DNA from 4 places in the Kribbella speibonae genome. Region 2 is predicted to be linked to each of the others. Evidence: riboswitches for the same ligand, from Rfam matches in the RefSeq annotation. Region 2 holds a riboswitch; each other region holds the start of a gene.
What was found. A riboswitch is a leader RNA that binds a small molecule or an ion and turns the genes downstream of it on or off. The one in region 2 is predicted to bind cobalamin.
Positions count from the first base shown of each region.

Region 1 (7,571 bases), on a different contig from region 2:
CGGGATCCCAGCCGGTGCCCTGGACACAGGAGCCGCCGAACTGGGTCGCGTCCCGGACACCCTGCCAGCCGGCCGCGGGCTGCGGTGCTTTCCACCGCAAGTTGCCGACCGGGGGAGCGGCGTACGGGATGCCCTTGTACGACGTGACCATCGACTTGGCCTCACCGCGGACGAGCCCCTTGTCGGTGCGCACTACCGGGTTCTGCCCGGGGTAGTCCGTTCCGCCGCCGAGCGTCGCGACGGCCGTCAAGGTCGTCGCCACGGCCGCCACGGCTGATACCGCGGCGACAAGTACTGTCTTTCGCATCCGAATCCTCCTACTGGAAGAAGTGCGGTTGGATTACTGGGAGATGAGGTGCTGGATGCCGTCGGCGATGCCGTCCTCGGCGCAGCCGGGCTTCAGGCGGGAGCCGAGGACCTGGAAGGTCTGGTGGCCGTACGACTCGTCGTCGGGGATGTAGCCGGATGCGGCCTTGCCGTTGGCGAGGGTGACGAGCATCGTCTTGGACAGCGGCGACTGCTGCTTCACCCGCAGGCCGATCTTCGTGTACAGCTCGGCGTCGGTGCTGGCCAGCGCGATGTCGCCGATCTCCAGCGCGCCGAACCGGATCGCGACGTCCGGCCCGTCTTCGTACTCACCGGGAACGCCCTCACGCGCGTTGTCGAGCCTGGTCCGGCCAGGGCAGCTGATGAGGTGCTGGCGGCCGTGGATCGCCGGGTCGCTGACCTTGTCGCCGGTGTGCGACATGACCCGGATCACTTCCTCACCGAGCACGATGCCGAGGGCGTTCATGTAGTCGAAGAGCTGCCGCATGACCTTCGGATCGACATCGCCGTACGGAACCTTGCCGTCCCGGACCGGGGCCTCGACGGTTTCGCGGACCAGCTCGTACCCGGTGATCGGTACGTCGCTGCGGGACGCGAGCACGTTCGTCCCGGTGCGCAGCCACCGTGGGTTGACGTCACCGGACGCGCCCTGGGTGAAGACCGCGACCATCTTGTCGCCGAACGCCTGTTCGACGTACCGGCTGGTGGCTCCCGCGAAGTCGGCGCTGGTCAGACCGTTGAGGTAGCCGTTGACCGGATGCATCGCATAGTTGACGTACGTCGCCAGCGGGCTGCCGTTCGTCCGGTAGAACGTCAGCGCGCCGACCGTCTTGTCGACCGGGGCGTCGAAGTTGGCGGCCTGGGTCCACTTGTGGGTGTCCGGGTTGATCGCGTCGCGGTTGACGTTCAGTGCCGCCTCACCGGTCGAGTACCCGACCTGCGCCGGTTCGAGCCGGGCCTTCGCCTGCTTCACCGCCTGCAGCGCGACGCGGGCCATGAACTCGGTGCCGTACCGCGGACCGGTGGTCGCCGGACCGGCGGGTACGCCGCTGTGGGTGTGCGTCGACGAGATGATGATGTTCTCGGCCGGTGTCTTCAGTTCGGCCGCGACCCCCTTGACCGCGTCGACCCACACCGCCTCGTCGATGCCGCCCAGGTCCGCGCCGATCAGCGCACCGCGGACCCCCTTGTTCTCGAACACGATCGCCCGCACGTACAGCTTCTCGTGCTCGTACTCGTTCAGCGGCGGGTACTTCGGGTTGACCGGCGGTGTCACGTCGATCCGGGCAGCACCGGCCCGCAACTGTCCCTTGCTCTGGGCAACCGGTGTCACCGCACTCGTCACCATCGGCGCCGAACCGACCGACACCGCGAGTACGGCGGCGGCCACCAAAGCCCTTGTTCTACGGAAGTTCATCGGTCACCCCTCCAGCCAGAAGGCACAGTTGTGGTCGGCCTCGTAGGTGTTGATCACCTTGCTGGCGCCCGCCGTGCGCAGTTGCATGACGTTGTGGTTCGCGCCGTACAGCGGCCAGGCCGGCGCGTTGCGGACGTTCGGATCGCCGCTGCGCGCGAAGGCCGCCCAGTAGCGCATCATCTGGTCGGAGAGCTTCTCCTGCTGCGCGGTCAGCGGGCGCTCGCCGAGGGTGAAGTCGAACAGGTACGCCAGCTCGGCGCTGTGCCCGTTGGACATGTCCTCACCAGGGACACGAAATCCGTACAGCGTCGGCGAGGTCGGGTCGTTGAACTCGTACCGGTACGTCGGTGTCTTGGTCGCGAGCACCTGTGCGGACTGGTCGTTCGGACAGGCACGCTGGGAGTCCGTCTGGACCTGGGTGATCGCGTCCCACGGGCTCTTGAACTTGCTGAGCGGGTAGAGCTTCAGCACGGCGTCGGCCTTGGCGCCGTACGTGCTGCGAACCAGGTCGTAGTACCCCTGCTCGGTGATGCCGGCGAGGGCGGTCGAGGTGAGGCGGTTCTCCGATCTGGTGCTGCCGGTCAGGACCGGGACCTTGTTCCAGCTGCCGTCGGCGAAGGCCTGCTGGAAGGTCTTCGGCAACAGCGCGCCGCCGACCTTGGCGCCGCCGAGGTAGTTGGCCTGGTTGGAGACCAGCGTGCCGGGCCAAGCCTTGCGGAGGCACGCCACGACGGTTGCCGGATCGGTGCAGCCGACGGACTGGGCGAACTTCACACCGCTCTGCTCACCGGCGGCCAGCGTGGTCCGCGACGCTCCGCAGACCGAGCTCTCCACGATCGCCTTGTCGAACAGGCCTTTCGCGGACGGCATCACCATCAGGTCGCAGACCGACCCGCCGCCGGCCGACTGGCCGTAGATGGTGACGTTGCCCGCATCGCCGCCGAAGTTGGCGATGTTGTCGTGGACCCATTGCAGGGACGCCAACTGGTCCATCCGGGCGTAGTTGCCGGAGCCGCCGGGTGTGACCGCGCTGAGGGCCGGGTGGGCGAGGAACCCGAGTGCGCCGAGCCGGTAGTTGATCGAGATGACGATGCTGTTCGTCTTCGCCGCCGGCGTACCGCCGCCGTAGATCACGCCGGTGCCCTGGGTGCTGCCGCCGCCGTGGAACCACACCATGACCGGCAGCTTCTGGCTCTTCGCGACGTGGGACGGCCGGTAGACGTCGAGGTACAGGCAGTCCTCGCTGACCGCCTGCTCCTCCCGGATCCCGGTCGGTTCGAACTGGATGCACGCCGGTGACTGGCGGTCCGCCGTCCGGACGCCCTTCCAGGACGCGGGCGCGGCCGGGGGAGCGAACCGCAGCTCGCGCAGCGGCGGGGCGGCGTACGGCAGTCCGAGGAACGCGTCGTACGACGGCTCCGACACACCGCGGACGAGTCCGCCGGTGGTTCTGACGACGGGATCGCCGGGGGACGGGGAGTGGGTGGTCAGGCCCACTGTGAGGCCGGTACTGAGAACTGAGACGACGGCTGCTGCCGCCGCCAGGTGACGCTTCGAAGGAAACCTCACGCGCATCTCCTTGGGCTATTCAGGCAGGCGTGACTGACCCGCGCCGCGGGCGCCGGATGCCTGAGAAGGGAGGGAGGGGTGCTGATTGCGTTCAGAGCTTAGAGAGATGATTTCTGGAGTGTCAATGGCGCAACCCGGCACCCAGACCTGCCATTACGTCAATAAAGCCAGTATTAATGGGCGATCAGATCGAACGCCAAGGCTGCTCCGCCGAGCACCTCGGCATGCTCGCCGCAGGTGGCCACGGAGACCGCGAGATTCCGCACCGCGGCCGGCTGGCAGTACCGGTCGAGCGCCTCCCGGAGACCGTGTACCAGCGGGCCGCCGAGCGCTCCGAGCGATCCGCCGACCACGACCGCTTCCGGGTTGAGCGTGGTCACGGCCGGAGCGAGCGCTCGGCCGATGGTGCGTCCGGCGTCGCCGAGCAACGCCTGGGTGCCGCGGTCGCCCGAGTCGGCGAGGCGCACCAGGTCGGCGAACCCGAGCGGCACGTCGTGGGCAGGTTGCAGCGCCTTCAGGAGCGCGCCGCTCGAGGCGACCGTCTCCAGGCAGCCGCGGTTGCCGCACAGGCACACCTCGCCCTCGTCGACCACGCGGATGTGCCCGATGTCCCCGGCGTACCCCTGGCCCTGGAACAGCCGGCCGCCGAGGATCAGGCCGGCGCCCACGCCGTACGAGATCTTGACGTAGACGAACGTGCCGAACCGCGCGCCGGCGCCGAACGCGGCCTCACCGGCGGCGCCCAGGTCGGCGTCGTTCACCACGCTGACCCGGCCGGCGTACGAGGACAGGCCGAGGGCTTCGACGAGGCGTACGTCGCGGTAGCGGGCGGCGGCCGGACGCTGCGCGGCCAGGTCGATCGGCGAGGGCAGGCCGATCACGACGCCGATCAGATCGGCCAGGTCGCCGGTGCCGCCGGTGCCGATGTTCGCGGCGGCGGTGACCTCGGCGATCAGGCGGCGGGCGTGCTTGAGGGTGTCCGGGATCGGGGACCGCCGGTCGAATCCGACGACGCGCTCCTGGATGATGTGGCCGGCCGCGTCGGCGACGATCGCGCGGGCGTGGGCGTGGCCGATGTCGACGCTGAGCGCCCGGCCGCTGGGCGGGGTGAGAGCGAGTAGCTGTGAGGGCCGTCCCCTGGTGGTGCCCGCGGTGTGTTTGCCCACCTCGCGGATCGCGCCGGAGCCGATCAGTTCGGCGACGATCGCCGAGATGGTCGGGCGGGAGAGCCCGGTGGCGCGCATGAGGTCCGTGCGGCTGGCCGAACCGTGGTCGCGCAGGACGCCGAGCACATGCGTCCGGTGCAGCTCGCGGACCGCGTCCCGTCGTCCCGTCACGCCCGAGATGCTAACAGTTCTGTCTCTCGGCTTGACGGAAATCGGATGACAAATCCACCGGCTCGGATCAATCTCTTGAATTCAACTTGTGATGCCAACGCCTGCGCAGGCGGTGTCGACGGTCGGCTAGAGTCGGCCCGTCATCGACGGCATCAGCAGGAACCCGGTGTGAGTCCGGGGCGGTCCCGCCACTGTGACCCCGTGCAGGGGGAGTCAGGAACTGCCGCCGTCGTACCTGGAGCTGGGGCGTGGACACCCCGGGAAGGACTGCCGCATGGCCGCGAATCTTCTGCTGTTGTCGACCGCTGATACGGACCTGCTGGCCGCTGCCGAGGCGGGTGCGGGCTGGGCGGTGGCGAACCCGGCCCGGCTCGAGCTCGATCAGCTCGGCGACCTGCTCGACGCCGCCGAGGTGGTGGTCGTCCGCCTGCTCGGTGGGCGCCGCGCGTGGGAGGACGGGCTCGACGCGGTCCTCGCCGCGGGGAAGCCCGCGGTGGTGGTGAGCGGTGAGGCGGCGCCGGACGCCGAGCTGATGTCGTTGTCGACCGTCCCGGCCGGTGCGGTCACCGAGGCACTCGCCTACCTGCGCGAGGGCGGCGCGGACAACCTTCGCAATCTCGCCGGCTTCCTGCGGGACACGCTGCTGCTGACCGGCGACGAGTTCGATCCGCCGCGCGCGCTCCCGGCGTACGGCGTGCGCGGGACCTTTGTCGAGGACGAGCGGCCGGTGGTCGGCATCGTCTACTACCGCGCGCACGAGATCTCCGGCAACACCGCCTTCGTCGACGCCCTCGCGGCGGCGGTCGCCGAGGCCGGCGCGCAGCCGCTTCCGGTGTACTGCGGGACTCTGCGCGGGCTCGACCCGGCCGAGAACGTCGGGCTCTTCGATCTGCTGCGGAGGTGCGACGTCCTGGTCACCACGCTGCTCGCCGCGGGCGGTGCGGTGGCGGCGAACGCGAGCGCGGGCGGTGCGGACGACGCGTGGGACGCGGGCGCGCTGGCGTCGCTCGACATCCCGTTGATCCAGGGCCTCGCGCTGACCTCGACCCGCGAGCAGTGGGTGGACAGCGACGCGGCGATCAGCCCGCTGGACGCGGCGACGCAGGTGGCGATCCCGGAGTTCGACGGGCGGCTGATCACGATCCCGTTCTCGTTCAAGTCGTACGACGCCGACGGTCTGGCCCGGTACGCGCCGGACGCGGAGCGGTGCGCGCGGCTGGCCGGGATCGCGGTCGCGCATGCCCGGCTGCGGCACGTACCGCCGGCCGAGAAGCGGATCGCGCTGGTGCTGTCGTCGTACCCGACGAAGCACGCGCGGATCGGGAACGCGGTCGGGCTGGACACTCCGGCGTCGGCGGTCGTGCTGCTCGGGAAGCTGAAGGACGCCGGGTACGACCTGGGCGACCTCGATCTGAGCGAGCTGCAGGGCGCGGACGGAGCGGACGGGCTGATTCACCGGTTGATCGCGGCGGGCGGGCACGACGTCGACTGGCTGACGGACGAGCAGCTGGCCACCGCGGTCGCCAAGATCCCGCTGTCCACGTACGCCACCTGGTTCGGCCGGGTGCCCGAGTCGTTGCAAGAGGCAATGATCGAGGCGTGGGGCGAGGCGCCGGGGGAGCTGTACGTCGACCGGTCCGGTGACGAGCCGGCGATCGCACTCGCCGCGCTGCGATTCGGGAACGTCGTGCTGATGATCCAGCCGCCGCGTGGTTTCGGTGAGAACCCGGTCGCGATCTACCACGACCCGGACATGGCGCCGTCGCACCACTACCTGGCGGCGTACCGCTGGCTGGAGGCGTCGCCCGCCGAGGGTGGGTTCGGCGCGCAGGCCGTCGTACACCTCGGGAAGCACGGCACGCTGGAATGGCTGCCGGGCAAGGGGATCGGGATGGCGGCCGACTGCGCGCCGGACGCCGTCCTCGGGAACCTGCCGATGGTGTACCCGTTCATCGTCAACGACCCCGGCGAGGGGACGCAGGCGAAGCGGCGGGCGCACGCGACCGTCGTCGACCACCTGGTGCCGCCGATGGCGCGGGCCGAGACGTACGGCGACATGGCGAAGCTGGAGTACCTGCTCGACGAGTACGCGACGGTGTCCGCCCTGGACCCGGAGAAGGTGCCGACGCTGCGCGCCCAGATCTGGACGCTGATCCAGGCCGCACAACTGCACCATGACCTGCACACGGACGAGAAGCCGGAGGACGACGACTTCGACGAGTTCGTGCTGCATCTGGACGGGTATCTGTGCGAGATCAAGGACGTGCAGATCCGCGACGGGCTGCACGTGCTGGGCGGGGCGCCGGCTGGTGAGGCACGGATCAACCTGGTCCTTGCCGTGCTGCGAGCGAAGCAGCTGTGGGGCGGGTCGTACTCGATCCCGGGTCTGCGGTCCGCTCTTGGCGACACGTTCGGTGTCGACGAAGCAGCTCTCCTCGCGGACCCGGGTCGTGTGGTGCCGGAGCTGGCCGATCTCGCGACGCTCGCCGATCTACCGGCGGTGAGTGGTGCCGACGGTGTCGATCTGCTGGAGGCCGTGGCGCGGAAGCTGGTCGTCGGGATGGAGACGATGGGGTGGGACGCGGCGAAGGTTCCAGTCGTCATCGGTGAGGTCCTGGGCCGGGACTCCGACGAGGTAGAAGCGTCGCTGACCTTTGCGGCCACTGAGGTCGTTCCGCGCCTCGCGCGCACGGATGACGAGTTGACGAACGTCGTACGGGCGCTGGACGGGCGCTTCGTCGAGGCGGGACCGTCCGGATCGCCGACCCGGGGGCTGGTGAACGTACTGCCGACCGGGCGGAACTTCTACGCCGTGGACCCGAAGGCGATTCCGAGCCGCAACGCCTGGGACGTCGGCGTCGCCCTCGCAGACTCGCTGCTCCAGCGGCATCAGGCGGAGACGGGGGAGTGGCCGAAGTCTG
Region 1 is NZ_SJKC01000002.1:384,267-391,837, reverse strand. Features, by position in the region: gene E0H92_RS15280 (carboxylesterase/lipase family protein) at 1-307, opposite strand, end outside; gene E0H92_RS15275 (neutral/alkaline non-lysosomal ceramidase N-terminal domain-containing protein) at 341-1,744, opposite strand; gene E0H92_RS15270 (carboxylesterase/lipase family protein) at 1,748-3,313, opposite strand; gene E0H92_RS15265 (ROK family transcriptional regulator) at 3,487-4,650, opposite strand; cobalamin riboswitch at 4,753-4,895, shown strand; gene cobN (cobaltochelatase subunit CobN) at 4,925-7,571, shown strand, end outside.
Region 1: linked by a shared signal. The riboswitch ahead of cobN (cobaltochelatase subunit CobN) and the one ahead of E0H92_RS35655 (ABC transporter substrate-binding protein) in region 2 are both predicted to bind cobalamin.

Region 2 (7,571 bases):
GCCGGCACCAGCAATCCGGGCCGTCGTGGGACGAGCCGGCGCGCCAGCTGCGGCGCCACCAATGCCACAAACCCGACCGGCCCTGCGGCAGCAGTCGCTAGCGCTGCTAGCCCGACGCCGATCGCGATCAGCGCCGCACGAGCGAGTTCGACCCGTCCGCCCAACGCCCGGGCCAGGTCGTCGCCGAGTTCCAGCAAGCGCAACTGCCGCGTCGAAGCCAGCGCGGCCGGCAGCCCGACCGCGACCGTGATCCCGACCAGGACGACGTGCGTCCAGGACCGCCCAGCGAGGCTCCCGGCCAGCCACATGGAGGCGGCCTTCGCCGTGTAGATGTCCGCCAGCGTGAGCAAGTACGCCGTCAGCGATCCGATGATCGCCGTCACGCCGATCCCCACCAGCACCAGCCGTTGACCGGAAACCCCGTTGCGATAAGCCAACAGGTACACGGCGATTGCCGCCAGCAACGATCCGGTCAGCGCACCGAGCGGGATCCAGCCGCTGCCGAGTACGGTGATCATCAGTACGGCGGCCAGCGCGGCGCCGGCGTTGATCCCGATCAGGTCCGGGCTGACCAGCGGGTTCCGGGCGAGCCGCTGAAAGATCGCGCCGGACACCGCGAACGCCGTACCGACGCCGATGCCGACCAGCACGCGCGGCAGGCGGTTGTTGACGACGACGTCGTACGTGATCAGCGTGCCGTGCCCGGACAGGGTCCGCAGTACGTCGGCCAGCGGCAACGCGTAATCGCCCCGGGTGAGCGCGAACGCCCCGATCACGGCGGTGAGCAGCCAGCCGGCCGTCGAGACCACGACGCTTCTCACAGCTCGGCCATTCGCCGGCGGCGGACCAGCGCGATGAACAGGGGCGCGCCGATCACCGCGGTGACGATCCCGACCTGCAGCTCCGCGGGCCGTACGACGATCCGCCCGAGGATGTCGGCCAGCAGCAGCACGATCGGCGCGAGCACCATCGACCACGGCAGCAGGTAGCGATAGTCCGGACCGACGATCCGCCGTGCGACGTGCGGTACGGCGAGGCCGATGAACCCGATCGGGCCCGCGATCGCGGTCGCCGTACCGGCCAGGATCACGACCGCGAACCCGGCGAGCACGCGGACCAGGTGCATCCGCGTCCCCAACGCCTGCGCCAGCTCGTCGCCGAGTGCGAGCTGGTTGAGCGACCGGCCGAGCACGACCGCGAGAACGGTGCCGATAGCAACAAACGGGACGGCCTGCGCGACGATCGAGCCGGTGGCGAGCGACAACGACCCGACCACCCAGAACCGGTACTCGTTCAAGGTCGAGAGATCGAGCAACGTCGCGGCCGAGGTGATCGAGCCGAGCAGTGCGGAGACCGCCGCCCCGGCCAGCGCGAGCTTCACCGGGGCGGCGCCACCGATCAGGTACACCACGACCGTCGCCACCAGCGCCCCGCCCATCGCGAACCACACGTAGCCGGTCAGACTGTGCACCCCGAGCAGGCCGATCGCCCCGACCACGGCCACCGCGGCACCCGCGTTCACACCGAGGATTCCCGGATCGGCGAGCGGGTTGCGGGTGACGCCCTGCATCAGCCCGCCGGACAACCCGAGCGCGGCCCCGACAAGTAGACCCGCGACGGTTCGCGGCACGCGCAGGTACCTGACCACGCGGTCGGTGTCGCTACCGCTGAAGTCGACCAACGCCCGGTAGACCTCACTCACCCCGACCCACCGGTTGCCGACACACAAGGACAGCAACACGACCATCGCCAGGACACCGACGCAGACCGCGAGGCCCGCGGCTCGCCTCAATCGACCAGGTCCGGATGCAGGAGATGGCCCAGGTTCTCCGTGGTGTACGCGCCCCGGACGCCGGCGGAGTGATTGGCGAACAACCACGGGATCACACGTTTGCCCCGCACCGCCTTGAGGTTCGCGTACGCCGGATTGCCGAGGATCTTGTCGACGTCCGGCTGTGAGGCCGCGGGCGTCAGCGATGCGTCGCAGCAACCGCTGACCAGCACGTAGTCCGGGTCCCGCTTGATGAACTCCTCCACGCTGATCTTCACGTTCCGCTTCGCCGTCAGGTCGGCGAACGCGTTCACGCCGCCCGCCTGCCGGATCAGCACCGTCCCGAAGTCCGGACCGCCCGAGACCGTGAGCTGTCCGCCTTCCAGCCCGGGCCGGACGATCGCCACTGTCGGCCGCGGCGCGTCCTTCACCGCGGTCTCGACCGCCGCGATCCGGCGCTGCTGATCGGCGATCACCTGCGCGGCCCGGTCCTCGACGCCGAAGAGCCGGCCGAGGTCCCGCAGGTCGGCGTACACGTTGTCCATCGAGACAGTCGACGGGTCGATCGCCTCGTCGCCCTTCCCGTCGGCGGTCGGGCAGAGCGGGCTGAAGATCCAGGTCCGGACGCCGAGGTCGGCGAGGCTCTTCCGGCTGCCGAAGCTCGAGTCGCTGCCGGCGGCGCTGAACACGTCGTTGAACCCGGACAGGACGAAGTCCGGGTTCAGACTGAGCAGTTCCTCGCGGCTCGGCAGATTCTTGAAGTACTTCGCCTTCGCCTGCGCGCCGGCGTACTCCGGGAGCACTTCGGCGTCCAGGTACGCCGTACCGACCAGGCGGTCCGAGATACCCAGCGCGTGGGCCATTTCGATGGCCGGCTGGTACGCCGCGAACACGCGCTTCGGCGGACCGTCGACGGTGACGCCGATCCCGCAGTTCTGCACGGTGATCGAGCGCGCACTGGAATCGGCTTCGGCGGCCGGACCACAGCCGGCCAGGAGCGACAACGACAGGACAGCGGCAACTACACGTACGGCGGCCATGGGCGGACCGTGCCTCCAGCACCTCGTGGACGGGTCAACGCCGTGGCCGGTCTCCTGGCTGACGGGTACCGCGTCCACCGGCCTGACCTTCCCAGCCGCACGCGGCCAGTGGTCCTCTTACGAGTACGACAGGTGCACATCCCGATCACAGTGGCGAGGGCCGCGCCGGTACTTCACCGGCTTCCCGAACACCACGGCGCGGTCACCTTAACACCCGCGACCTGGTCGCAGGTAGGGCGGTTCAGCGGGTGTAGCGCGGGACGACCGAGAGGGCGAACTGGGTCATCAGGTCCGGGTTGAGCTTGCGTGCGGGGAGCGGGACCAGGTCGACGATCTTGTCGTCGCCGACGCGGATCGTCGTCCGGCCGGTGGCGGTGTCGACGTACCCCTCGTCGCCGAGCGGGATCGACTGCGAGGTCGCGGCCTTGCGGATCGGGGCCATCAGGGCCTTGGCGTCCTTCTCCCGGCGCGCGGAACTCGAGATCACGCTCGTCGAGGTCACCCAGCCGCAGACCAGGTCACCGGCGAGGGTCTGACCGTCGCGCCGGGCCTGCGCCGGTACGCCGAGCACCTTCTCGGCCGCCGCCGTACTGCGGTCACATTCGGAGCGCGTGATCAGCCGATCGGCGTCCGGCAGCCCGGGCGCCTGCCGTACAACCTCCTGGGCGAGTACGACGTACTTCGCGGGCGTCGCCTGCGGCCCGGAGAGCTTGTACATCTTCCCGCCCAGCAGGAACACGATGAACGTCTTTGTGCCGTACCCGCCCTGGCCGACCTTGGCTGGCAGCGCAGGATCGCGCGGATTCGCGGCGTACGCCTTCTTGGTCGCCGCCAGCGTCGCCTGCGTCGCCGGAAGTACCGAGACCCCGACCCTCAGCACCGGCCCGTTGGGGCTGGCACTGAGCGAGAACTGGCACACGTCGTACGTCGGGATGTCGAGCTCGGCCGGCGGCGCCTTGGGCTGGATGTTCGCGACCGGCACCCCGAGCGTCGTCTGCACCAAGGTGGGGTTCATCCGCACGCACAACGTGTCCGCGACCTTGGAGGTCTCGGACGGCGTCGCCGAGGGCGTCACCGAAGGCGTCGGTGTCTCGGTGGTCGGCGCGGTACTCACCGACACCAGCGGCGGGACACTCGGAGACGTCTCGTCCGACGGTCCACTGCAGCCTGCGAGAAGTACGACGGTCAGCGCGGAAGCGGTCACTCGGCGGATACGCATGATGGCACGAACCTTAGCCCGCCGCCCGGAGTTCCCTTTCACGGACCGCGTGTTCGTCGGTACGGGCGTCGTACCGCCAGAACTCGCGCAGCCAGACGGATGTCGCGACCACCCCGGCGACGCACAGCACGCCGCCGCTGACGATCGCGGTCCGGACCGTGGTGAGGTCGGCGACCAGCCCGGAGCGGGCCTGACCGCCGAGCGGGCCGAGCGAGTAGCCGAGCATCTCGATCCCGGCCAGCCGGCCGCGCATCTCGTCGGGGATCGTCTGGTTCCAGATCACCGAGCGGAACAGCACCGACACCATGTCGGCCGCGCCGGCCACCGCGAAGAACACGATCGCGAACCAGATGTTCGGCGCCAGGCCGGCGATCCCGACCGCGGCGCCCCAGCCGATCGTGGCCAGCACCACCGCCCGCCCCTGATGGTGGACATGTTTCGCCCAGCCGCTGGTCAGGCTGGCGCACATCGCCCCGATCGCCTCCGCGCTGTACAGCAGGCCGAGCAGCTTCGGTTCCTTCAGGATGTCCGTCGCGAACGCCGGGAACAGCACGATCGGCATCGCCAGGAACATCCCGACCATGTCGACCAGGTACGTCGCCAGCAGGTCCTTGCGCCGGAACGCGTAGACGATGCCGCCGCCGATGGCCCGCAGACTCGGCGCCGTGGAGTGCTCGCCGGCGCGGTACGAACCCAGCCGCGTGTAGAGCAACGTCGCGAAGACGATCCCGGCCAGCTCGACCGAGAACGCCCAGGTCACGCCGACCGAACCGACCAGCACACCGCCCAGCGCCGGGCCGGCGAGCTGCCCGATCTGCGAGGTCAGTGAGCTCAGTGCGACCGCGGCCGGGATCTCCGCGTGCTTCACCACCCGCGGGAGGAGCGCCTCCCGCGACGGCCGCTGCAGCGAGGTCGCGATCGCGTTCAGTGCGCCGCAGACGTAGATCAGCCAGACCTGCGGGTTCGGGAGCAGGGTGTTCGCGACCATCAGCGCGGAGATCACGACCTGCGCGAGGCCGGTGGCGACGAGCAGCGTACGGCGTTCGACGTGATCCGCGAGCGCACCGCCGTACAGACCGAACACGACCAGCGGGACGATCGTCACCAGGCCCATCGCGCCGACCGCGAAGTTCGAGCCGGTGAGTTGGTAGAGCTGGTACGGCAGAGCGACGTACCCGACCATGCCGCCGAGGAAGAAGATCGACCCCGCGACGAGCAGGATGCGGAAATCGCGGGAACCACGCCACGGAGTCAGATCGACGCGCAACCGGGCCAGCCGCGCGCTCAGACTTGCTGCCACCGAGCCATAGTGACAGGCCCGACCGGCCTGGACGAACCTGTTTCCGTCAGGTGAGAGGGAGCAGCGCCGACAGGTCGGTGCGTTCGCCGCTGGCGCGGAGTTTGCCCGTCATCCGGGCGTCGGGCCAGGTGGTGCGGCCGAGCGCCACGTCGATCCACAGCCCCGGCGGCATCTCGATGACCGCACCCGGCGTACCGCGGGTGTGTCGCGGGCCCTCGATGCACTGCACGGCGCCGTACGGCGGGATCCGCACCTCTACCGCGTGGCCGGGCGCCTTCGCGACCAGGCGTTGCAACAGTTCCTTGGTGAGCAGTTTCAGGTCGGCGCGTTCCGCCGTACCGTCGTCGTAGCGTTGCAAGGCCTGCCGGAACGCAGGGTCGGACATCTCCACGACGTGCCAGCGTACGCGGCAGTTTGCGGTGACGCCCCTCTCGTCGGCGATAATCAGGCGGGAGAGAGGGAAGCGAGGCCGGAATGCTCACGCCCAGGCACCAGGCGCTGCTGATGACGCTGGCGGGAATGACCGTCGGCGTAGCCGTTTTCGGCACAGTCGTCGCCGTGAACGGTGGCAATCCGTTCACCGCCCACGACACGCCGGTGGGGATCGTGAGTCCGACGCCGTCCAGTACCCCGAGCCGCGGTGACGGGCTGCAGGCCGACGGACTCCAGTACGTCGTCCAGAACTTCGGCACCGACGACGACCCGGTGTCGTCCGAGGTCCCGACCGGGTGGAAGAGCGCGCAGAGCGGCACCCGCCCGAAGTTCGTCGACTCGACCGGCGTCTGGCAGATCCGGTTCGACACCCGGGGCAGCAAGCAGAGCCCGGACGAGCTGGTCGCGAACCGTGAGCGCAGCATCGACGAGCCCGACCTGAAGGTGCTCAGCCGCGACAACGGCACGCTGATCTACACGTACGTCGACAAGACCCGCGGTGCCCGGATGGGTCTGTCGCGCTGGGTCTCCCTCGACGACGGCAAGACGTCAGCGGTCGAGATCACCGTCGGCGGCCGCCCGCAGGACGAGGCCGGCCTCCGCGCCGTCCTCCAGCAGGCCACCGACACCCTCAAACTCCCGGTCGACCCGGGGGACACGCGGCCGAACTAGGTCCTGTCTGGTGGTCCAGCGCCGTAGCGAGGAGGTGCTCGGTGCGGTAGCTCGGCGTGCGGGGGCGAAGGTCTCGATGCGGAGCATCGTGGCCTTTGCACCCGTGCGGCGAGATGCCGTGCCGAGTGCCCCGCAGTAGGCGATGGACCACCAGACAGGGCCTAACACTTGATGTCGGCGGCTGGGGTGTTGCCCTGGACGAGGTAGCTCTCGACGACGTTCTTCACACACGGGTTGCCCGACAGGTAGGCCGTGTGGCCGTCGCCGTCGCGGGTGACGAGGACGCCGTTCTCGAGCTGGTGCGCCAGCCCAACGGCCCACTCGTACGGCGTCGCCGGGTCGCGCGTCGTCCCGAGGACCATGATCGGCTTCGAGCCGGCCGCCTTGATGGGATGCGGCTTGTCCGTCGGCTTCACCGGCCAGTTGATGCAGGACGCCGACGACCACGCGATGAACTCGCCGAACCGCGGTGACGCGGCCTTGTACTCCGGCACCTCCGCCTGGAGCTGCGCGATCGAGGTGACATCCGGCCGGTCGGAACAGTTGACCGCGATCTGGGCCTCGTTCGCGTTGTCGGAGTACCCGGACGGCTTGCGGTCGGTGTACTCGTCGGCCAGCGCGAGCAGCCGCGCACCGTTCCCGGCCAGCCCGTCGACGACGGCGTCCTCGAGCCGCGGCCAGAACTCCTTCAGGTACAGCGGGTAGACCATGCCGAGAACGACCAGGGCCTGCGTGACCTGGCGCTGCCCGTCACCCGGCAGCGGGTGCGCGTCGCTGTCCTTGATCAGCTTGTCGACCTTGGCCAGTACCTCGTTCTTGCTGCCGCCGAGCTTGCAGGAACGCTGCGCACAGTCCTCCGCGAACGCGTCCAGCGCCTTGTCGAAGCCCTTCGCCTGCGCCATCCCCATCTGCTGCGACGTGATCGCCGGGTCGACGGCGCCGTCCAGCACCAGCCGGCCGACGTTCTTCGGGAACAGCTCGGCGTACGTCGCACCGAGGTACGTGCCGTACGACATCCCCAGGTAGTAGAGCTGGGAGTCGCCGACGATGCCTCGCAGTACGTCGATGTCGCGGGCCGCATCCTTGGTGTTCACGTGCGGGAGGAGCGCGCCTGCCCGCTGCGTGCAGGCGGCCGCG
Region 2 is NZ_SJKC01000006.1:267,647-275,217, reverse strand. Features, by position in the region: gene E0H92_RS35665 (FecCD family ABC transporter permease) at 1-821, opposite strand, end outside; gene E0H92_RS35660 (FecCD family ABC transporter permease) at 818-1,792, opposite strand; gene E0H92_RS35655 (ABC transporter substrate-binding protein) at 1,789-2,811, opposite strand; cobalamin riboswitch at 2,839-3,022, opposite strand; gene E0H92_RS35650 (hypothetical protein) at 3,053-4,030, opposite strand; gene E0H92_RS35645 (MFS transporter) at 4,044-5,330, opposite strand; gene E0H92_RS35640 (sterol carrier family protein) at 5,377-5,715, opposite strand; gene E0H92_RS35635 (hypothetical protein) at 5,805-6,434, shown strand; gene E0H92_RS35630 (alpha/beta hydrolase) at 6,596-7,571, opposite strand, start outside.

Region 3 (7,571 bases), on a different contig from region 2:
CTGCGTGTACTTCAGCGCCCACGCGTCCTTGTCGGAGATCGACGGCACCTCGCGGTACATGTTGAACAGTTCGCCCTCGTCGAGACCGAGCGACGTACAGATGTACTGGAAGGTGTGCGTGTGCACAGCCTCCTCGAACGCCTGGCGCAGCAGGTACTGCCGGCACTCGGGGTTGGTCAGCTGCCGGTAGACGGCGAGCACGATGTTGTTCGCGACCAGTGATTCCGCCGTGGCGAAGAACCCGAGGTTCCGCTTCAGCATCAGCCGCTCGTCGTCGGTCAGGCCGTCCTTTGACTTCCACAGCGAGATGTCGGCCTGCATCGAGACCTCGGTCGGCATCCAGTGGTTGTTGCATCCGGCAAGGTACTTCTCCCAGGCCCACGTGTACTTCAACGGGAGCAGCTGGTTGACGTCGGCGCGCGAGTTGATCATCGCCTTGTCGGCGACCTCGACGCGGGCCGCTCCGATCGAGATGGCGCTCACTGGCAGGCCTCGCAGTCCGGGTCGTCGATGGAGCAGACCGCTCCGCTGGCTTCGGGGACGGCGACGGGTACGGCGTTCAGCCGGCCGTCGGTGCCCTTCAAGGTGGACTTCTCCACATGGGTTGCCGACTGGGAACGCAGGTAATAAGTCGTCTTGAGGCCATAGCGCCAAGCCGACCGGTACAGCTCGTCGAGCGCCCGGCCGGACGGTTTCGCCATGTAGAGGTTCAGCGACTGCGCCTGGTCGATCCACTTCTGGCGCCGCGACGCCGCCTTCACCAGCCAGAGCGGGTCGATCTCGAACGCCGTCGCGTACAGCTCGCGCAGGTCCGCCGGGATCCGCTCGATCCCCGCGACCACGCCGTCGTGGTACTTCAGATCCGACACCATCACCTGGTCCCACAGCCCGCGCGCCTTCAGGTCGGCGACCAGGTACGGGTTGGCGACGGTGAACTCGCCGGACATGTTCGACTTCACGAACAGGTTGCTGTACGTCGGCTCGATCGACTGGCTCACGCCGCAGATGTTGGAGATCGTCGCGGTCGGGGCGATCGCCATCACGTTCGAGTTCCGCATCCCGTCCCGCAGGACCTTCGCACGCAGACCGTCCCAGTCGAGTCGCGCGTCGCGGTCGATGATCACGTCACCGTCGCGTGCCGTGTGCAGCAGGTCGAGCGAGTCGATCGGCAGGACCCCACGGCTCCACAGCGATCCGTCGTACGACGAGTAGCGGCCGCGCTCGGCGGCGAGCTCGCTGGACGCCTCGATCGCGTGGTAGCTGATCTGCTCCATCGAGCGGTCCGCGAACTCGACCGCTGCGTCGGACGCGTACGGGATCCGCAACGTGAACAACGCGTCCGCGAACCCCATCAGCCCGAGGCCGACCGGGCGGTGCCGCTGGTTGGCGCGCTCCGATTCCGGGGTGGTGTAGAAGTTCACGTCGATGACGTTGTCGAGCATCCGCACCGCGGTCTTCACGGTGTCCCGGAGCAGGTCGGCGTCGAACCCGTCCGCGGTCAGATGCGCGACCAGGTTGACCGATCCGAGGTTGCAGACCGCGGTCTCCTCGGTCGTCGTGTTCAGGGTGATCTCGGTGCACAGGTTCGACGAGTGGACGACACCGTCGTGCTGCTGCGGCGAACGCAGGTTGCAGGCGTCCTTGAAGGTGATCCACGGGTGCCCGGTCTCGAACAGCACCGTCAGCATCCGCCGCCACAGGTCAACCGCCTTGACCCGCTTGAACACCAGAATCTCCCCACGATCCGCAGCTGCCTCGTACGCCGAGTACGCCTCAGCGAACGCACCGCCGTACAACTCGTGCAGATCCGGCACCTCATCGGGAGAGAACAACGTCCACTCCCCACCGGCCTCCACCCGCTGCAGAAACAGATCCGGCACCCAGTTCGCCGTGTTCATGTCATGCGTACGCCGCCGCTCGTCCCCGGTGTTCTTCCGCAGATCGAGAAACTCCTCAACATCGATATGCCACGTCTCGAGATACGCACACACCGCGCCCTTACGACGGCCGCCTTGATTCACTGCGACGGCGGTGTCGTTGGCGACCTTCAGAAACGGGACGACGCCTTGGGATTCGCCGTTGGTGCCCTTGATGTGGGCGCCGATGCCGCGGACCGGGGTCCAGTCGTTGCCTAGGCCGCCGGAATACTTGGCGAGGAGGGCGTTGTTGCGGATGCCGGTGAAGATGCCGGACAGGTCGTCCTCGACGGTGGTCAGGAAGCACGACGACAGCTGCGGGCGGGTGGTGCCGGAGTTGAAGAGGGTCGGCGTCGACGACATGAAGCGGAACGAGCTGAGCAGTTCGTAGAACTCGATCGCCCGGGCCTCGCGGTCGTCCTCGCGCAGGGCCATGCCCATCGCGACCCGGAGGAAGAACGCCTGCGGCAACTCGTACCGCACTTTGCCGAGGTGCAGCAGGTACCGGTCGTAGAGCGTCTGCAGGCTGAGGAAGGTGAAGTTCAGATCGGCCTCCGGCTTGATCGCCGCGGCGAGCCGCTCGAGGTCGAAGCGGCCGAGCTCCGGGTCGAGCTGACCGGCCTCGATCCCGACCTGGATGTAGCGCGGGAAGTAGTCGACGTACGCCGTGGTCATGTCGGCCTGGCTGGCCTGCCGGGGCTCGCCGTGGACGCGGCCCAGCGCCTCGCGGCGGATCTGGTCCAGCAGCAGGCGGGACGCGGCGAAGCTGTACTGCGGCTCGGTCTCGACGTACGACCGCGCGGCCATCACCAGCGCGAGCTCGACCTCGTGCTGCGGGATGCCGTCGTAGCAGGCGCCGAGGGTCTCGTTCAGGATCAGCTCGGGGTCGACCGCGTCGAGTCCGGCGGCGGCCTCGGCGACGATCACGCGGAGCCGGTCGACGTCGAGCGGGGACCGGCTGCCGTCGGCCGCGCGGACCGTCAGCGCCGGCTTCTCGGCGACGCCGGCCGGGTCGGCAGGGGTGCGGGCCTTGGTCCGCTCCTCGCGGTACAGCACGTAGGCGCGGGCGACCTGGTGTTCGCCGGCGCGCATCAGCGCCAGCTCGACCTGGTCCTGGATGTCCTCGACCTGCACGCTGCGGCGAGTGTCGCCACGGCTGGTCAGGGCGGCTACGACCCGGCCGGTCAGGTCGGTCACCAGGTCACGGACCCGGTGGGTGGCGGCCGCGTCGGCGCCCTCGACGGCGAGGAACGCCTTGGTCACGGCGACGGAGATCTTGGTGGCGTCGAACGGCGTACTACTGCCGTCGCGACGGATGACGGTGAGCTCCGTACGAAGCTCTGTCGCCACTGATGATGAGGAAGCAATGGTCACAGGTGTGCGCTCCAGAAGAGTTCGGAGACCCGGGACCACACGAGGGGGCGCATGACGGGACCGGCGGCACCGGCCGGGAACACTGCCGTCACGCCCTGCGACCCACCCGCGAGGTCTCGGACCGCGTGCACCGGCGGTACACGCACCGGTGGCAGGTATCCGGACTCGCGGGCATGCGTCGACAGCACGTCCACTCACCGTTGCGGGGCAGCTCCGGAGTCGCACCGGATTCCCCTGTTGCCCCGGGACGCCCAACATCTTGTGGCGTTGCGCGCCCCGAACCACCAGCAGTAGTGATGCTAGGCGGATCCCTCTAGATCTTGTGGTAGCGCCACGCCGCGTGTCGCACATCTTGTGGTCCTCACGCCGCGACCGCGTAGAGGTCCTGGAGCGTCATGATCTCCGAGCCGTGGTGGATCAGCTCGCGATTCAGCCGCAGGACGACGTGGCCGAACGGCTCGGCGGCGTCCAGTTCGTTGGCCTGGCTGAGGCCGATCGTCATCGCCGCGTCCTCGTCCAGGCCGGCGATCGCGTCCTGCCAGGCCTCGACCCAGTAGGTCAGCCAGGCGACCGCGTCCCGGGCGTTCCCGTGCAGGGTGATCTCGGCACCCGCCTGCACGCTCGCGCCGAAGGTCCATTCCCAGCGCTCGAAGAAGGTCTCGGTGAGGTGGGCGATCAGCCAGGCGATCGTGCGTGGACCGCGATGGTCCGGCTCCTCGGGCCACTGCGCGACCCACTCACCGGACCCGAGTGACCGGTAGCGCCCGGCATGGTGCCGGCGCACCACACTGATGGCCTCACTGCTCGGTCGCCAGAAGTACTGCTCGTCGGTCAGCTGGGCGAGCCGCCCGGACAGCACCATCCAGCTGAAGCCGAGCTGGCCGCGGACCATCGCCATCGCCGACGGCCGGTGCAGGATGTCCCAGTCGAACGCCTCCGGCATCACAACTCCCCTGTACGATCGAACATGTGTTCGAATTCTTGCTCGATCGCAGTCAGAAAGTCAAACCCCCTAGTGTGTCGGTTCTGGCCTTGCCGGGACGGGTCTGCTAGGCGGCTCGATCCGGGTGTCCGCGGCCGGGCTCGCGAAGCGGCGCTCCAGCAACGTGAAGGCGTCGATCAGTTCGGGCGCTTCGTAGACGCGGTTCCGGCGCCCGTCGGTGACCTCGCGCAGGATGCCGGTCTCGACCAGTCGGGCCAGGCCCTGGTTGGCGGCCTGCTGGGAGCGGTCGATGAGCCGGGCCGCGGCCGCGAGCGTCAGGACCGGCGCGGCCGGCAGTGCCTCGATCAGCAACTCGGCCGCTGAGCCGGCGCGGACCGGTGCCGCGCGCTCCCGCCATTCGGCCTTCAATTCCGCGGCGTTCGTCTCGAAACGCGCCGCTTCGGCCGTCGCATGCGTGCAGGCGAGAGCGAACATCCGCAGCCACGGGTTCGCGGCCGCGCGGGCCTTGACGGTCGTCGCGCGTCCGACGTACCGGAAGGCGGTCAGTGCGTCGACGTACTCCGCGGCGTGGGTGGCGAGGGCGAGCGAGACCGGCGGCACGGTGCGTGTGATCAGGCCGTCGGCGCGCAGGATCAGGTGGATCAGCGCCCGCCCGGTCCGGCCGTTGCCGTCGGCGAACGGGTGGATCGTCTCGAACTGTGCGTGCGCGATCGCGGTCTTCGCCAGCACGGGCAGCGGCGACTCACGGACGAACGTCATCAGGTCCGCGAGCAGTTCGGGGAGCAGTTGCGCCGGCGGCGGCACGTAGTACGCCTCGGCGGGGGAGCGGCCGCCGATCCAGTTCTGCAGGTAGCGGATCTCGCCGCCGTACTCCGGGTGCGGCGACTGCGCCATCAACCGGCGATGCGCCTCGAGCAGATGGTCGACCTCGAGTTTGTCCCCGGCCTGGACGGACTCGGTCACCCAGGTCATCGCGTCGACCGCGCCGAGGACCTCCTCGGCGGTCACGTCGCTGATGCGATCCCGCAGTACGTCGGCCTTCAGCAATCTGTGCGCGCCGACGACGAGCCCTTCGATATGCGACGAACCGACCGCTTCGGCACGCAGCAGGAGCCGTGCCAGCGCCTCGCTGTTCGTCAGTACGGCGGCCGTCGCGTCCAGGCGGGCAAGATCCCCGGCGGCGTCCTCGAGCAGCGCGAGTACGTCGTCGGACAGGTCGAACTCGCGCCCGACCAGCGGGTCGGGGAAGTGCAGCTCGTACGACCCGCCCAGGCGCTCCGCCCGGGTGAACCCGTCGGGGTGCCCGGGCCAGCGGTGCAACTCGACCCTCGCCATACCCCTTATTCAAGCTTATCCACAAACCTTGAACAAGGGTGTGGACAAGTTGTGGACCCAGTGGCGGGCAGACTGCTGAGTGTGACTCTGGATGCGCAGACGCGACGGATGGTGGCCGCCAACCAGGCCGACTGGAACGCCCGGGCGCCGCTGCACGCGGCGAGCGACTTCTACGACCGGCCCGCCGAGTTCTGGTTCGCCGACTACGAGTGGGAGGATCTCGGTCCGCTCGACGGTCGCGACGTACTGCATCTGCAGTGTCATCTGGGGACTGAGACGATCGAGTTCGCGCGGCGGGGTGCGCGGACCAGCGGACTCGACCTCTCCGAGAAGTCGCTGGAGGCCGCGAGGCGGATCGCGGCGGAGGCAGGCGTCGAGGTCGACTACCTGCACGCCAACGTGTACGACGCCCTAGACGCGGTCGGCGGACGGCGGTTCGACGTCGTCTACACCGGCAAGGGCGCACTCTGCTACCTGCCCGAACTGAAACAGTGGGCAGAGGTCGTCGGAGACCTGCTCAAACCCGGCGGCGTCCTCTACATCGTCGAGTTCCACCCGTTGCTCAACGCGCTCCGTGAGGTCTCCCTGCCCGGCGAGTCCGAGGACCTCGTGCTCCGCGCCGACTACCTCGAAGGCCGCGGGCCGATCGCCCACGACTCCACCGTCACCTACACCGGCGACGAGGTCCCCGGCCGCCAGACCAGCTACGAATGGCGCCACGGCCTCGGCGAAATCACCACCACCCTCGCCGACGCCGGCTTCCAACTCACCAGCCTCCGCGAGTCCGAAGTACTCCCATGGCCCCGCTGGCCCTCCATGCAGCAAACCTCGGACGGCTGGTGGCGTCTCCCGGACGCCGCCCCCCGCATCCCACTCCTCTTCGCCCTCAAGGCCACAAGACCATGAGCCTGTTGCTGACGGGCTGACTCAACCTTTCGGGGCTGGGATCGTCAGTCAGGTATGGGGCTGATCGTGGGAGACACGATGACGGGCAGCGGCGCAGCGTTCGAGACGTTGTTTCGAACCGAGGCCGGCCGGCTGGTGCGGCTGGCCCATCTGCTCGGTGCCGAGGACCCTGAGGACGTTGTCCAGGAAGCGTTCTGCCGGCTGTACGACGTACGCCGGCACCGCGAGGTCGGCAATCCGGCCGCCTACCTGAACCGGATCGTGGTCAACGAGGTCCGGACGCGGCGCCGGCGGAAGATCCTCAGCGACCGGAAGGTCCTCTATCTCGTCACCGCGGCACCTGCCGACGAACAGGTTGTTCTGAGCGAATCGATCCGCGGGCTGCTGCGGGCGCTCGATCACCTCGCGCCGCGGCAGCGGGAGGCGCTGGTACTGCGGTACTGGCTCGATCTGCCGCTGGCGGAGATCGCCGACGCGATGCAGGTCCGCGTCGGCACCGTCAAGTCACTGGTCAGCCGCGGCCTCGCCAGGCTCGCGACCGAACTCGAGGACCACCGATGAACGAAACCGAACGCCGCCTGAGCCGGGAGCTCGACCGCGCCGCCGCGGCCCGGACCGTCGACCTCGACGAGCTGTGGGAGCAGGTCCAGGCGCGTACCGCTCGCAACCGCCGCCGATCGCTCGTGCCGTACCTGGCCGCCGCCGCGGTCGGGGTCGTGGTCGTCGTGACCGCGACGCTTCTCGCCAGAGGCACTGAAGGGCCCGGCCCGGTGACGACACCTGACGTGACCCCGCAGCAGAAGACGACGCCCGGACCGCGCCCGGCTGTCATCGGCGGCTGGGGCTGCCAGAACCAGCGGACGATCGAGCCCGGCACCAACTCCGTGACGGGCAAGCCGGTCCGCGCCGTCCTCGATCCGTCGACCGCGCCTCCGGAGGCCGTCGCGTACGGCGTTCCGCAGTACCAGTTCACGTTCAACGCGACATCCGGCACGCTCGACTACGCGGACGCCTCCGGGCACCGGATCGCGCGCACCGAGCTGACCCGGACCGACACCGGCTGGCTCGTCGGCACCCGTACCGTGTGTTCCGGCCCC
Region 3 is NZ_SJKC01000004.1:434,332-441,902, forward strand. Features, by position in the region: gene E0H92_RS30055 (ribonucleotide-diphosphate reductase subunit beta) at 1-483, opposite strand, end outside; gene E0H92_RS30060 (ribonucleoside-diphosphate reductase subunit alpha) at 480-3,266, opposite strand; cobalamin riboswitch at 3,424-3,591, opposite strand; gene E0H92_RS30065 (DinB family protein) at 3,652-4,233, opposite strand; gene E0H92_RS30070 (Fic family protein) at 4,303-5,568, opposite strand; gene E0H92_RS30075 (class I SAM-dependent methyltransferase) at 5,650-6,474, shown strand; gene E0H92_RS30080 (RNA polymerase sigma factor) at 6,553-7,035, shown strand; gene E0H92_RS30085 (hypothetical protein) at 7,032-7,571, shown strand, end outside.
Region 3: linked by a shared signal. The riboswitch ahead of E0H92_RS30060 (ribonucleoside-diphosphate reductase subunit alpha) and the one ahead of E0H92_RS35655 (ABC transporter substrate-binding protein) in region 2 are both predicted to bind cobalamin.

Region 4 (7,571 bases), on a different contig from region 2:
GGTCCATCTTGGTGAACACCGCGGCGGTGTCCTGCGGCTCCAGCGTCGTCTTCACGCCGATCGCGTTCCAGGACGCGGCGATGGTCGGCAGGCAGTCGACGATCCAGCTCACGTTCACCGCGAGCAGGTTGATCGACAGGTTCGTCACGCCGGCCTCCGCCAGCAGCGCCTTGGCCTTCGCCGGGTCGTACGCGTAGACGGTCTTGGCCTTGGCGTACGCCGGGTTCTCCTCGTTCAGGAACGACGTACTCGCCTTGCCGCGGCCCTTGAGCGCGACCTCGATCATCTTCTGGGTGTCGATCGCGGTGAACAGCGCCTGCCGGACCCGGACGTCGTCGAACGGTTTCGTGGCGGTGTTGAACATCAGGAACAGGTGGTTCATCCCCTTGCCGCCCTCGACCGTGAGGCCCGAGCTCTTCAGCTGCTCGATGTTGGCGTACGGGATGTTGTCGGAGATCTGTGCCTCGGCGCTGCCGCCGGAGATCTTCGCGACCCGGGCGGACGAGTCGACGATGCTCAGCCAGTTCATCTTCTTGAACGCCGCCGGACGCGGACCGTTGTAGTCGGCGAACGCCTCGAACGTGGTGTTCGACTTCGGCTGGTGCGACACCTGCTTGTACGGTCCGGACCCGACCGCCTTGCCGTTCTTGGCCAGGTCCCAGGCGCCGGTCTGGGAGAAGACGTGCTTGGGCATGATCTTTGCGATCGTCAGCCGGGGCGCGCCGTCGGGGAACGGGAAGTTCAGCACCAGTTCGACGGACTTGTCGTCGACCTTCTTGACCTCCTTCAGCCAGGCGGCGAAGAAGTTGTAGGTGAGCACCTTCAGCTTCGGGTCGAGGATCCGCTGGAAGGTGAAGACGACGTCGTCGGCGATGACCGGCTGGCCGTCGTGCCACTTCGCCCCGTCCCGCAGGGTGAACTTCCAGGACGTGGCGTTCAGGTCGGCCGGCACCTCCGTGCCCAGGGCGGCGTACGGCTGCCGGGTGATCGGGTCGGTGTCGAGCAGTCCTTCGTACACGTGCTGCATCGCCGCCATCGTGAAGGCGGAGGCGGTCATGGTCGGGTCCCAGCTCTGGTTGTTCCCGTAGCCGATCACCGCGGTGACCAGGCCGGTGTCCGCGCCGGCGCCGACGGCTCCGGTCGAGGCCGGGCCGCTGCTGCAGGCCGACAATCCACCAGTGATCGTCGCGGCTGCGCCCAGCGCACCGGAGTACTTCAGGAACGAGCGGCGGTCGAACCCTGTTTGCTTCACGATGCCTCCAGCGGCAGGGGATGTGGTGAGGTGGTTTAGGAGGTAGGTTGTAGGACGTACTACGTCCTATGAGTGCCGACCTTAGGAGTCCGGCTCCAGTCGGTCAAGCCCGAGGAGACGTCGTGACAGTGATCCGGCCGAAACGGTCGAAACGCAGTGACGAGCTGGCCAACGCGATCGCCGATCTGATCATCGAGCGCAACCTGGATCCCGGCGCCCCGCTGCCTCCCGAGAGCGTGCTGATGGCCGACTTCAGCGTCAGCCGCAACTCGGTCCGGGAGTCGCTCAAAGCCCTGCAGGCGCTGGGGATCGTCGAGATCCGGCACGGGTACGGAACGTTCGTCGGCTCGGCCAGCTCGTCGGCGTTGCAGCCGTGGCTGCTGTTCCGTACTCGATCCGGCAGCAGCACCGAGCGGCTCCGGGAACTGCTCGAGATCCGGGAGATCCTCGAGACCGAGCTGACCCGCCGCGCCGCGGGGATCGGCAACGGCGAGCTCCAGCAGAAGCTGTCCGGGTGTGTCGCGCGGATGCGGGACGACGGCCTGGACGCGGCGACCGCGGACCGTGAGTTCCACGAACACATCTGCGACTCCGCCGGGGTCCCGCTGGCCCGGGAGCTGGTCGGCCTGTTCTGGGACGTGTACCGGGCCGTCGAGACCGACCTGGAGACCTTCGCGGCGTCACCTGCTGAAACCGCGGCGCGCCATCAGCGGGTGGTCGACGCGATCGACTCCGGCGACGCCGACCTGGCCGAGGAGGCCGTCCACCTGCACTTCGCCGAGGTCCGCACCCGCCTGGGCACCGGCCCGTACCGCAGCCGGGGGGATGTGCCATGATCGGGCCGACGAGTCGTGGAGGAACACCGGTGACCAGCGTGCTGGGAGTCCGGGGCGGTCCCGCCACTGTGACCAGAGCCGAGCATCACCTCGGCCTGGAAGCCAGGACATCCGCGGTCGTCCGCCGGCCCGCGGGGACGGCGTACCGGCCGTAGCGGGCGTGGACACCCGCTCGACGAAAGGGACCACCGCCGATGCGGGCTGCACCACTCAGTGGACCGTCGAACTCGTTCCCGTTCACCGCGATCGTCGGGATGGACGATCTCCAGCTCGCGCTGATCCTGGCGGCGATCTCGCCGGCCATCGGCGGCGTGCTGATCCGCGGCGAGAAGGGTACGGCGAAGTCGACCGCCGTCCGCGCCCTCACCGAGATCCTCCCGCCGGTGGACGTCGTACCCGGCTGCCGCTTCTCCTGTGACCCCGACCACCCCGACCCGTCCTGTCCTGACAGCCCGCACGCGGGGGAGCGGTCGGTGCGGGCGGCGCGGTTGGTGGAGTTGCCGGTGGGCGCTACCGAGGACCGGGTGCTCGGGTCGTTGCATCTGGAGAAGGCGCTCGCGGAGGGCGTGACGGCGTACGAGCCCGGTCTGCTCGCCGCGGCGCATCGCGGGTTGCTGTACGTCGACGAGGTCAACCTGCTCCACGACCACCTGGTCGACGTGCTCCTCGACGCCGCCGCGATGGGGCGTGCAACGGTCGAGCGGGACGGCGTCTCGGTGACCCACCCGGCGCGGTTCGTGCTCGTCGGCACGATGAACCCCGAGGAGGGCGAGCTCCGGCCGCAGCTGCTCGACCGGTTCGGGCTGACCGTCGACGTGGTCGCCAGCCGCGATCCCGCCGTCCGCGTGGAGGTGATGCGCGCGCGCCTCACGTACGAGGCGGATCCGGCAGCCTTCGTCACCCGGTACGACGGCGCGCAGCGGGAGCTCGCCGAACGCATCGTGAAGGCGCGCGACCTGCTGACCGAGGTGATCCTGACCGACTCGGCCCTGCGCCAGATCGCGGAGATCTGCGCGTCGTTCGACGTCGACGGCATGCGCGCGGACCTGGTCACGGCCCGGACCGCGGTCGCCCACGCCGCGTGGTCCGGCCGGACCGTCGTCGAGGTCGACGACGTCCGGGCCGCCGCGAAGCTCGCGCTCCCGCACCGCCGTCGCCGGAACCCGTTCGACGCACCCGGCCTGGACGACGAGCAGCTCGAAGAAGCCATCAACAACAGCACCCCACCGGAAGACCCGGACGACGACGGACCGGACGATCCGAGCGGTGGACCCGGCGGGGGAGCGGACACCTCGGCTTCTTCTTCCGATTCCGAAGGCGAAGAGCAGTCCGTTGGTCAGGCGCCGGCCGGTCCGGCCCCGAGCGGTGACGTTGCCGGCAGTTCCACGCCGTACAAGGCTCGCCTGTTGAGTGTTCAGGTGGCCGGCGCCGGTGTCGCGGGGCGCCGGTCGCGGGCGATCACCGAGGTGGGACGCGTGGTGGGCGATCGCGGCCGGGTCGGGCGCGAGGCCGGGCGACCGCATCTGCTGGGGACGATGCGCACCGCGGCGCCGCACCAGAAGGTGCGCGGGCGGAGCGGTCCGGGCCTGGTGGTGCGAGCGGACGACGTGCGGCTCGCGGTGCGGGAAGGGCGGGAGGGGAACCTCGTGCTGTTCTGCGTCGACGCCTCCGGTTCGATGGGGACGAAGAAGCGGATGGGTGAGGTGAAGACGGCGATCGTCTCGCTCCTCCTCGACGCGTACCAGCGCCGCGACACAGTCGGTCTGGTCACGTTCGCCGGCGCTGCCGCGACGGTCGCGCTACCGCCGACGGGCAGCGTCGAGACCGCCGTACGACGGCTCGAATCGCTCCCGACCGGTGGACGTACGCCGCTCGCCGAAGGGTTGCTGCAAGCGGCCGAGGTACTGCGGATCGCCGCGATCCGCGACCCGCGCCGCCGTCCGCTCCTGGTCCTCGTGACCGACGGCCGCGCCACCCACGGCGACAACGCGTTCGCGCGCGCCCGCCAGGCAGCCGGATGGCTCGCGCAGCGCGGCATGGCCACCGTCGTGGTGGACTGCGAACCGCGGCGCGGCGTCCGGCTCGGGCTGGCGGCGGAGCTCGCGGGGGATCTCGGCGCGGAGTACCTCGACCTCGGAGACGTTGCCGCCGGCAACCTGATCCGTACGGTCACCGAACGGAAGGCGGCCTGAGATGCCGAAGGGGCAACCGGTCGCCGTACCGCAGGACGGGCTGACCACCCGGCAGCGCCGCAACCGTCCGCTGCTGATGGTGCACACCGGCGAGATGAAGGGGAAGTCGACGGCGGCGTTCGGGATGGCGCTGCGGGCCTGGAACCAGGGCTGGAACCTCGGGGTCTTCCAGTTCGTGAAGAGCGCCAAGTGGAAGGTCGGCGAGGAGAGCGCGTTCAAGGCGCTCGGCCGGCTGCACGCGGCGACCGGTGAGGGCGGGCCGGTCGAGTGGCACAAGATGGGCGAGGGCTGGAGCTGGTCGCGGAAGGCGGGCACCGAGGAGGACCACGCCGCCGACGCGGTCGAGGGCTGGCGCGAGATCCAGCGCCGGCTGGCCGCCGAGACCCACGACCTGTACGTGCTCGACGAGTTCACGTATCCGATGAAGTGGGGCTGGATCGACGTGGACGAGGTCGTCGACACGCTCGTCAACCGGCCCGGTCACCAGTACGTCGTGATCACCGGACGCGATGCGCATCCCAAGCTTCTCGAGGCCGCTGACCTCGCGACCGAGATGACGAAGCTCAAGCACCCGATGGACACCGGGCAGAAGGGCCAGAAGGGCATCGAGTGGTAGCGGGGATGATTCCGCGGATCGTGGTTGCGGCGCCGGCTTCGGGGGCCGGCAAGACGACGGTCGCTGTCGGATTGATGGCGGCGTTGCGGCGGGCCGGGCAGGTGGTGGCCGGGTTCAAGGTGGGGCCGGACTACATCGATCCCGGGTTCCACGCGGTCGCGACCGGGCGGCCGGGGCGGAACCTCGATCCGATGCTGTCGGGGGAGGAGCTCGTCGGGCCGCTGTTCGCGCACGGTTCCGACGGTGCGGACCTGGCTGTCGTCGAGGGCGTGATGGGGCTGTACGACGGTGCGCTCGGGACGGAAGGTTTCTCGTCCACGGCGCATGTCGCGAAGTTGCTGAAGGCACCTGTGGTGCTGGTCGTCGACGCGTCGGCGGCGGGGCGGAGCGTCGGGGCGGTCGTACAGGGTTTCGTTGCCTTCGACACCGAGATCCGGATCGTCGGGGTGATCCTGAACAAGGTGGGGTCGGATCGTCATGAGGCCGAAGTACGCGCCGGTGTCGCGCCGACCGGCGTACCGGTCCTGGGCGTCCTCCGCCGCGACACCCGCCTGACGGTTCCCAGCCGCCACCTGGGCCTGATCCCCGCCAACGAACAACGCACCCAAGCCGAACAAGCCGTGGACGCCGCCGCAGAACTGGTCCGCCAAGGCGTCGACCTCCAAGCAGTATTAGCCGCCGCCCACTCCGCGCCAACTCACACAGCCATCCCTTGGACCCCACCCGCTGTGGTTGTGGAGGCGCGGCCGGTGGTTGCTGTGGCTGGGGGGCCGGTGTTCTCTTTCCACTACACCGAGACGACCGAGCTGCTGAAGGCCGCCGGTGCGGACGTGGTCACCTTCGACCCGCTCACCGACCAGTTGCCTGAGGCAACCGCAGCGCTCTACCTCGGCGGCGGCTTCCCCGAGCTGCACGCCGAGGCGCTCTCCGCGAACGTCGAGCTCCGCAAACAAGTTGCTGCCGCGGTCGCCGACGGCCTCCCGGTGGTCGCCGAATGCGCCGGCCTGCTCTACCTCTGCCGCGAACTCGACGGCCACCCCATGACCGGCGTACTCCCCGCGACCGCCCGCATGACCAGCCGCCTCACCCTCGGCTACCGTACGGCGGTCGCCGCGTCGAGCACCGCGTTCTTCGACGAAGGACGCCGGGTCCGCGGCCACGAATTCCACCGCACCACGATCGACCTCGAGGCCGACGTACAACCCGCCTGGCATCTCCCCGGCGGCGTCGAGGGCATCACCCTCCCGCACATCCACGCGTCGTACCTCCACCTGCACTGGACCGCCACCCCGGACGTCCCCGCGCGCCTGGTCGCAGCCGCCCGAGAGCGTGCCCGATGAGCCTGGTCGTCGGCGTCGGCCTCCGCGCCGGTACGCCGTTCGCGGAACTGCAGGACCTCGTGACAACAGCCCTGCGCGAACTCGCGGGCGACGTGCAACTGGTCGTCACGATCACCGGCAAAGAACACGATCCCGCGCTGCAAGAGCTCGTAGCGCAGCTGGGTGCCGAGCTACGCACGTTCTCGAACGAAGAGCTCGCCCAACAGCAGGTACCAACCCCGAGCGAGCGAGTCGACCAACTCAAAGGAACCTCCAGCGTCGCCGAAGCAGCCGTCCTGGCAACCGGCGCCCACCTCGTGATCCCCAAACGCCGAACCCCTAACACCACCATCGCAATAGGCGTGCAGCGGGCGGCTGGGTACGACCTGCGGGATCGGGAGGTTGTGCAGCGGGTTATTGCTGAGCGGCGGGATGTGCGGCGGGGGTTTTTGGACGTGCCGGTCGACGATGTGACGCTCGGGCGGGTGCTGGAGGCGGCGCATCGGGCGCCGAGTGTCGGGTTGAGTCAGCCGTGGGACTTCCTGGTGATCCGCGACCTCGCGACCCGCCGGAAGGTGCACGATCTCGCGACCGCGCAACGGGACGCGTTCGCGGCGTCCCTCCCGGAGGACCGTCGCGCGGCGTTCGACGGACTGAAGATCGAGGCGATCCTCGACACCCCGCTGAACCTCGCGGTGACCTGCGACCCCGGCCGCGGCGGACGGCACGTCCTCGGCCGGCACGCGGATCCGCGAACGACGACGTTCTCCGCCGCGATCGCGATCCAGAACCTCTGGCTCGCCGCCCGCGCCGAGGGGATCGGCGTCGGCTGGGTCTCGTTCTTCGAACCCGGTGAGATCGCCGCGATCCTCGACCTCCCCGCGCATATCGAACTGGTCGGCTACCTCTGCGTCGGGTACGTCGACGAGTTCGCCCCGGCCCCCGAACTCGTGCGATCCGGATGGGCCAAGCGCCGCCCGCTCTCCTGGGCGATCCACCACGAGGAATGGGGCCGGCGCGACACGTCCATCGTCGACGACGCCCGCCAGGCCACGCAGAACGCCGTACCGGCTGGTGGCCAGCGGGTCCGGGTGGTTGTCGGAGGTCACGTCGATCTGCAGGAAGCGGACGTGCTTGCTGTTGATCTCGGAGCGGAACGCCCGCCCGCCGACTTCGGCGTGTTGTGGCGGCCGGCGCGGACCCCCGTCGAAGCGGTGGAGTTCGGGGTCGAGATCGCCCGCGACCTCGCGCTGCAGGGCGTCGGCCAACTCGTCGTACAGCTCGCAGAGAACTCGGAGCGTGCCGAAGCTCTCGCCCGCGGTCTGCAGGTCGGTGCGTCGGCCTGTGGTCTGACAC
Region 4 is NZ_SJKC01000002.1:368,798-376,368, reverse strand. Features, by position in the region: gene E0H92_RS15225 (ABC transporter substrate-binding protein) at 1-1,252, opposite strand, end outside; gene E0H92_RS15220 (FadR/GntR family transcriptional regulator) at 1,375-2,088, shown strand; cobalamin riboswitch at 2,084-2,221, shown strand; gene E0H92_RS15215 (putative cobaltochelatase) at 2,283-4,280, shown strand; gene cobO (cob(I)yrinic acid a,c-diamide adenosyltransferase) at 4,282-4,896, shown strand; gene E0H92_RS15205 (cobyrinic acid a,c-diamide synthase CobB) at 4,902-6,236, shown strand; gene bluB (5,6-dimethylbenzimidazole synthase) at 6,233-7,571, shown strand, end outside.
Region 4: linked by a shared signal. The riboswitch ahead of E0H92_RS15215 (putative cobaltochelatase) and the one ahead of E0H92_RS35655 (ABC transporter substrate-binding protein) in region 2 are both predicted to bind cobalamin.